Regions from separate parts of the Paenibacillus sp. CB74 genome, predicted to be linked through region 1. Evidence: riboswitches for the same ligand, from Rfam matches in the RefSeq annotation. Region 1 holds a riboswitch; each other region holds the start of a gene.
The links. Region 1 has a riboswitch for cobalamin ahead of cobJ (precorrin-3B C(17)-methyltransferase). Riboswitches for the same ligand answer to the same signal wherever they lie in the genome.
Positions count from the first base shown of each region.

Region 2: another riboswitch for cobalamin. It lies ahead of nikB (nickel ABC transporter permease); the one in region 1 lies ahead of cobJ (precorrin-3B C(17)-methyltransferase).
Region 3: another riboswitch for cobalamin. It lies ahead of ACX9NY_RS16190 (ABC transporter substrate-binding protein); the one in region 1 lies ahead of cobJ (precorrin-3B C(17)-methyltransferase).

Region 1 is NZ_CM146009.1:5,872,489-5,874,761, reverse strand. Features, by position in the region: gene cobJ (precorrin-3B C(17)-methyltransferase) at 1-1,338, opposite strand, end outside; cobalamin riboswitch at 1,743-1,932, opposite strand; gene ACX9NY_RS25960 (uroporphyrinogen-III synthase) at 2,132-2,273, opposite strand, start outside.
Region 2 is NZ_CM146009.1:5,053,454-5,055,726, reverse strand. Features, by position in the region: gene melA (alpha-galactosidase) at 1-3, opposite strand, end outside; gene ACX9NY_RS22395 (AraC family transcriptional regulator) at 208-1,035, shown strand; cobalamin riboswitch at 1,113-1,305, shown strand; gene nikB (nickel ABC transporter permease) at 1,473-2,273, shown strand, end outside.
Region 3 is NZ_CM146009.1:3,626,988-3,629,260, forward strand. Features, by position in the region: gene ACX9NY_RS16185 (FecCD family ABC transporter permease) at 1-224, opposite strand, end outside; gene ACX9NY_RS16190 (ABC transporter substrate-binding protein) at 221-1,219, opposite strand; cobalamin riboswitch at 1,663-1,812, opposite strand; gene ACX9NY_RS16195 (histidine phosphatase family protein) at 1,959-2,273, opposite strand, start outside.

The sequences.
Region 1 (2,273 bases):
CGTGTACTCCAGTTCGCCGTCTTCACTTGCACACTGCGCCAGCAGCGCCATCTGGGCTGCGGTGAATTTTTTGTTGCCCACGCCGGGCGACACGCCGACTTCGAACAGCGGCGCCTTACGCCCAGGCTCGGGCGCGGTGCGTACCGCCGTTGCGGTCGCAGCCTGGGGTGAACTTGCTTCTCGGCTCGGCGCTGCTGCATTCAGCCAGCGGCTCGCCGATTCGCCCGCGAGCGCGCCGCCTGCCGCGAGCCGTGTCAGCGCCTCGGCGGCCAGCGCAGCTGCGCTGACGCGTGGCGCTTCTGCGACTCGGCCCGGAGCGGCCTCTGCCGCAACGGGCGCAGGTCGCTCGCCGGCAAGCACGGCGGTGCCAGCGCCGCTCGCCGGGCTTGCCGCAGGCGTAGTGGCAGCTGCCCCTGCGCCTGCGGGCGGCTGCCCTTGCGGAGCCGTGCCCGCTCGGGCGCTCTCGCCCGCTGCCTCGCCGGAGGCGGCAGCGCGGGCTTCCCTTGCGCCGAGCGACCATGGCTCGGCTTCCGTGCGTAGTCGCTCATGAGGTCTGAGCGACTGTTCCGCGGTGTTCAGCGTATATTTCCGCTGATACCCGCGCGGGGTGACCATGAGTCCTTCGTACATCATGGTCGAGGAGTTGCCGATAATCACGGTCGTCAGCATGCCGATATCATGATTCAGCATATCCTCCAGTGTGGTCATGACAACGTCCTGACGCTCACGGTATGCACTTTTCACCAGACCTACGGGGGTCTGTGGGTCACGATAACGCAGGATCATTTCCTGTGTCTCCACGATCTGGCGTGTGCGCCGTCCACTCCGTGGATTGTACAGGGCAATGACAAAATCAGCGGACGCTGCGGCTTCAACCCGGCGAATAATGGTCTCCCACGGCGTAAGGTGATCACTAAGGCTGATCGTACATGCATCATGCATGACAGGGGCACCCAGCAGTGATGCACAGGACTGAATGGCCGATACGCCCGGAATAACCTCGACGGCAACACCCGTATCCGGCTTCCAACCTTGCTCCATCAGCACCTCGTACACCAGTCCAGCCATACCATACACACCTGCGTCACCGCTGGAAATTACGGCAACAATTTTGCCCGTCTCCGCCTGTCGAACCGCTTCTTGTGCACGGCTTACTTCCTCCGTCATGCCTGTACGCACAATCGCTTGCCCGTTCAACAGAGGGCGAATAAGATCCACATACGTGTTGTATCCGATAATTACCTCACTCTCCTGAAGTGCTTCGAGTGCCCGCTTGGTGATATGTTCCATTGCTCCCGGGCCGAACCCGATAATCAACAGCTTGCCTTGATTTTGCATGATTTTCTCCTCCTTCATCACACTTGTCGTACTGATCTAAACAGTGAAGAAGGGCGGCTATGCCGACCTTCTCCCCCGCTGTACTGCATGTTCAACTCGTCAGCTCTGTTTACTCAGACTATCGAACAAGGCTCTTACATCACCCGTTATGATCCAACTAATCTATTCCTCTACCTGCAATTTCCCGACACAGGGTAGGTATCGCAAGGATGTGCATTTATCTAAAAAAACAAAAAAATCCCATCCTTGTAACGGATGGGATACGCATGTACGTACACTCAAGAACACAGCCCCAGACTCCCGAAGGGTAGTCCTGTGACTATGTGGCCTGGAGGGGCCAGCCGGGCGCACCGATTGTTCGCCCAATTCCTGATTCTTCGTACACCACTCCTTTCCGCGAAGGGTTTGGTGACACATGCAAGGTAGGTCTCCTGGCTTTGGATCATCAGCTTCCTTTTCTGTCTTCCCCGGCTTTCCGAGTGACTTGGATCAAAAAGGGCTTCACCATTACAGTGGCGGGACCGCTCGGGACTTTCACCCGATTCCCTGTTACCTCTTGCTGCACGCAAGAGCACCTTGCTTGTTTTCATTCAATATTGTTTTCATAATAACACCGTGCAGGAAATAATGTCCATGCTTATGATACTTATCCATTCTTCTATTTTCAGACAAAACAGAAAAAAGTCCTGATCCAAAAATCGGATCAGAACCCGGAATAACCTATGCATATCCCATTCGTTATAACCATCCAACAACCCTTGCATTGAGTTCGTTTCTGTTAACGACTCAACCTTTATTGCTGACCGCCAACCTTGTCCGCACGCCCTGCGGCAAAGTAACGTCCAAGTTCAACGATGAGTGCACCCATCTTCTCTTCCTCCGGAATGACCAGCGCCTCAATGCCTTCTTCACGCATGGAGTTTGCTGTAACTTTA
Region 2 (2,273 bases), 820 kb from region 1:
CATCTTAAATTCAGCCTCCCTGAAAAATGTTGTACCCCAACTATAGGCCGATTCGGCACATATAACTATGGCTCAACCCCTCTCAAACATGGCATAATCCCATTTTTGTTTCCGTTTTCAACTAATATGTATGTCCTTTAGCTGTTATAATTTAATTAGACATACAGATGGTGAGCCTCGGAAGGAAACAAGGAGGGAGGGCATAAAATGAGAAAAATAGAGATGAATGTGGTAGCCACGGACTGGACACAGATGGAACTTGTCTTGTTGTTCTTCGGGTGGGAGGCGTGTGAACCCGCCCATTATTGGGGACCGGGTGTACGTGATTCCTATATTGTGCATTACATCCATGAAGGACGGGGCATCGTGTACATGGGGGACCAGGAATACAAGCTTAGCGAGGGACAGGGTTTTATCATTTTCCCGGATACGCTTATTCATTATGAGGCAGATCCCAAGGAGCCCTGGACGTATTCGTGGTTCGGTTTCAAAGGTGTACAAGCCAAAGCATTCATGCAACGTGCCCAACTGAGCCCGGAGCGCCCGATATATGATGTCCATGATACGATTACGATGGAACAGTTGTATACGGAGATGGTCCAAGCTTCCACGCGACCGGAAGGTGATGTGTTGAACCAGAGTCTCTTGTACCGCTTGATGGCAGAATTAATCTCTTCTTCACCTGTGAAGGAAGAGGTCGGGCAGCTCCTTTCAAACAAAGAAACATACATCCGGCAGGCGGTGCAATTTATGGAGAACAGGTACAGTCAGCGAACCTCCATACTGGATATTGCCCAAGCCGTGGGGCTGGATCGCACATATCTATCGGGATTATTCAAAGAGCGATATGGCATGTCGCTACAGTCATTTTTTCTGGAGTACCGTATGAATCGTGCTGCCGAACTTCTTCAGAATCCAGGGCTGTCGGTCAGTGAAGTGGCCCATTCTGTCGGTTATACGGACCCATTATTGTTTTCCAAGATGTTTAAGCGTGTGACGGGCGTATCTCCGAAGGGGTCGAGAATTCGCGATTAGACGCACCTAGTGTTTCAAATTTGAAAGAAAAGTTTTGATCATTAAACGTTGTCCCGCTATACTGATACAGAAGTGTAATTGAATATGTGGAACTTGGTGCTTTGCCCGTCAGGGTGAAAGCTTAATAGGGAAGTCCGGTGTAATACCGGCGCGGTCCCGCCACTGTAACAGAGGAGTTAGGTAGCGATAATCCACTGGTTTAGACCGGGAAGGAGCTGCAAGTGACGATGATTCTGGAGCCAGGAGACCTGCCAGGTTTAACAAACACAGTAGTACCCTACGGGAGATAGGAAGGTGTTTAGAGAGCATGATTTTTTCTGAAAATCTGTTTATTTAAGGCGTCCTCATCCAGTAACACGGAGAGGGACGCCTTTTTTGCTATGGACGGAGAACATCATGGCATATACATAAAGTTTTGGGGAAGGACGTTAGAGCAATTGAGCAGATATATCGTTAAACGATTATTACAACTGGTAGTTGTGTTGTTCGGCATCACGTTCCTGACGTTCCTGCTAACCTACCTGTCTCCTGGAGATCCAGCCAGACTTATGCTTATGTCTACAGGGGTAACGCCATCCGATGAGCTGGTCAGGCAGGTGAGGTCTGAGCTTGGATTGAATGAGCCTTTTTTCTACCGATACGGGACATGGTTGGGACAGGTGGTAACTGGAGACTTCGGTACATCATATAAATACAATCGTCCAGTACTGGACGTGCTGATGGCACGGCTCCCGGCAACGCTTTGGCTAACAGGAAGCGCTATGCTTCTGGTTATTCTGGTTTCCTTTCCACTGGGGATGCTGTCGGCTGTCTATCGTAACCAATGGCTTGATCACGTCATTCGTCTGTTCTCTTTTGCCGGATTATCGATGCCCAGCTTCTGGTTGGGGATGCTGCTCATGTTGGTCTTCGGTGTACAGCTGAAACTGCTGCCGGTAATGGGCAATTCCGGATGGTACAGCCTGATTCTGCCTGCATGTACTCTCGCGATTCCACTTGTTGCCCAGTACAGCAGACAGATTCGTGCGGTCCTGCTTGAGGAGACAAGCCAGAACTATGTGATCGGTGCAAGATCCAGAGGTGTGAAGGGGTCGATCATTATTTTGCGTCATATTCTCCCCAATGCCCTGTTGCCGATCGTTACCCTTATGGGTATGACGACAGGTGCTTTGTTAGGTGGTGCAGCGATTGTGGAAAGTTTATTTGTGTGGCCGGGCGTTGGACAGATGGCTGTAGAT
Region 3 (2,273 bases), 2.2 Mb from region 1:
ACAGCAAGCAGTACACGCGGAAAACGCACTTTCCAGATAATCTGTTCGGCTGCCTTATTCCAATCCGGTGTAATCCAGTCGCCCACCCAGGGAATTTTGTGAATCAGGATGCCGGCAATATCCCGAATTGGCAAAGCTACTGAACCAATGCCCGTGCAGATGAGCACGGTAAGCACCAGCAGCACCATGCCCGTCGTTCCGAACAGGATCAGCTTTTTACTCATTGGAACAAGTCAGGGTAGATCGCTTTGGCTACTTCTTTCAACCCTTGAGTTACCCGTGGACCCGGACGGCTCAGCAGGTTGGCATCCAGGCCAATAACCGCGTCATTTTTCACAGCCGTAATTTGATCCCAGCCGCTGCGCGCCTTGATGATCTGATCCAGTGTTTTGGAGTTTTCATCAATTACATCGTTGGCATACAAGATTACATCGGGGTTAGAGGCAATCACGTTTTCTTCATTAATTTCATACCAACCCTCTTTGTCCGAAGCAATATTGCTACCACCAGCTACAGTAATAAGTTCATCCATGAATTCGCCTTTACCTACAGTCCAGCCTGGGGAGAATTCAACGTATACGTTTTTCTTCTCTTCTGGTTTAACGGCCTTCACCGCTTCGGTTACATCCGTCACGTCCTGTTTCATCTGAGTGATGATTTCTTGTGCTTTTTCCTGATGATCGGTGATTTTACCGAAGGTTTCGATATTGTTCATCACATCGTCAATGGATTTAGGATCCGTTTTGAAAATGGTAATACCGAGTTCGCGCAGCTTCTTCACGGCATCCTCACTCATCGAGATACCTGTGAAGACAATGTCGGCTTCAGATGCAATGATGGACTCTTCGTTGGGCTTGGTGATGCCGCCCATTTTCGCTTTGGTTGTTGCTGCCTCAGGATAATCATCATAGTCGGATACACCAACGATCTGTTCATCCAATCCAAGGGCAAACAGGGACTCTGTCTCAGCTGGTGACACGGATACAATTTTGGCTGGCGCCTTTTCAAAAGTAAACGATTCACCCGTTGCATCCGTAACGGTCAGTGGATATTGCGTTTTGAGATCCGTCTGCGCCTGGCTCTGGGACTGCTCCTGTGCCGGTTGCTGCGAAGTACCTGTGCCCTCATTCGTTGTTGCATTGCCACATCCGGCCAAAGCCAGTGCGAGTGCCGCTGCACTTAGCAGGGACGCTACGCTTTTCCAATTCTTGATATTCATTCTGTTATTCTCCCCTTCTCTATCTGTACTATTTTCTTGCAACATGCTTGAACTCTTACTACCCTTGCCTTGGTGTTCCTGTACAAGTAAAATCCATCAATTTACACAAGTCCACTCCGATTGCAGTACCATCTTCCGATCGCTGTTATCCCCAGATTTTTTGATTCCCTTTTCGAAAGGGAAAATCCGGGGATAAGCGTATGCTTCCGATGTAGCTTTCTTGTAGAAAGCTTTAAGCGAACACTCCGTTTCTTCAGATCGGTTCTGCACTCTTCGTTAACGTGTAAAAGTTCGGTTTATCTTACATGAACAATAAAAAATCCCTAATCCTTACGTCCAGGATCAGGGATGACGTCTCGCATATGGCGATCTGTACATGTTCAACCCAAGGTTGTCCATGCGCATAGAATTGCCCGAAACGCTGTCCTTTCCTCGAAGGAACACCGGTTTGTACGTCCAGGGCAGGTAACCTGACTTACAGGAATCATCCTGTTTTACAGTGGCGGGACCGTGCCGGATTTGCACCGGCTTCCCCATTTCACCCTTGTGTGTTTCACGACTCGTACTAATCTGCCATGAAAACAGCCTTCACACGCGGGACCCTTGGTCGCTGATATGGTATATCATTGTCATGTAATTTCTGCATGTTATGTACGCATTAGCCTTCACAGCCTGCACCGTATCTGTATCCATGCTGAAGTCACACTTCTGTTGTGATTATAGGGTATATTGTACATCCTTACAACCCGATTGGCGGAAAAGTCACTCTGCTACCAAACCATTGATTCCCCTGTCGATCAAGCTGGACCTGAATCGCCTGTCCCGGTACGACATGTGTATCCCAGAACCCAAGCCCGGCAATCAGACGGGACAAGGCATATCGGATGACACCACCATGCGTAACCACAACTATGGTAGGTACCCGTCCCTCATCAAGGTGCATTGAAGGCCGACCATCCAACAACATCTCTTGGAGAAATGAATCCATTCGCTCCGTAAACTCCTGCCACGATTCCCCATCAGGCGGAGTGACCTTCTGCGGCGCATCAATCCA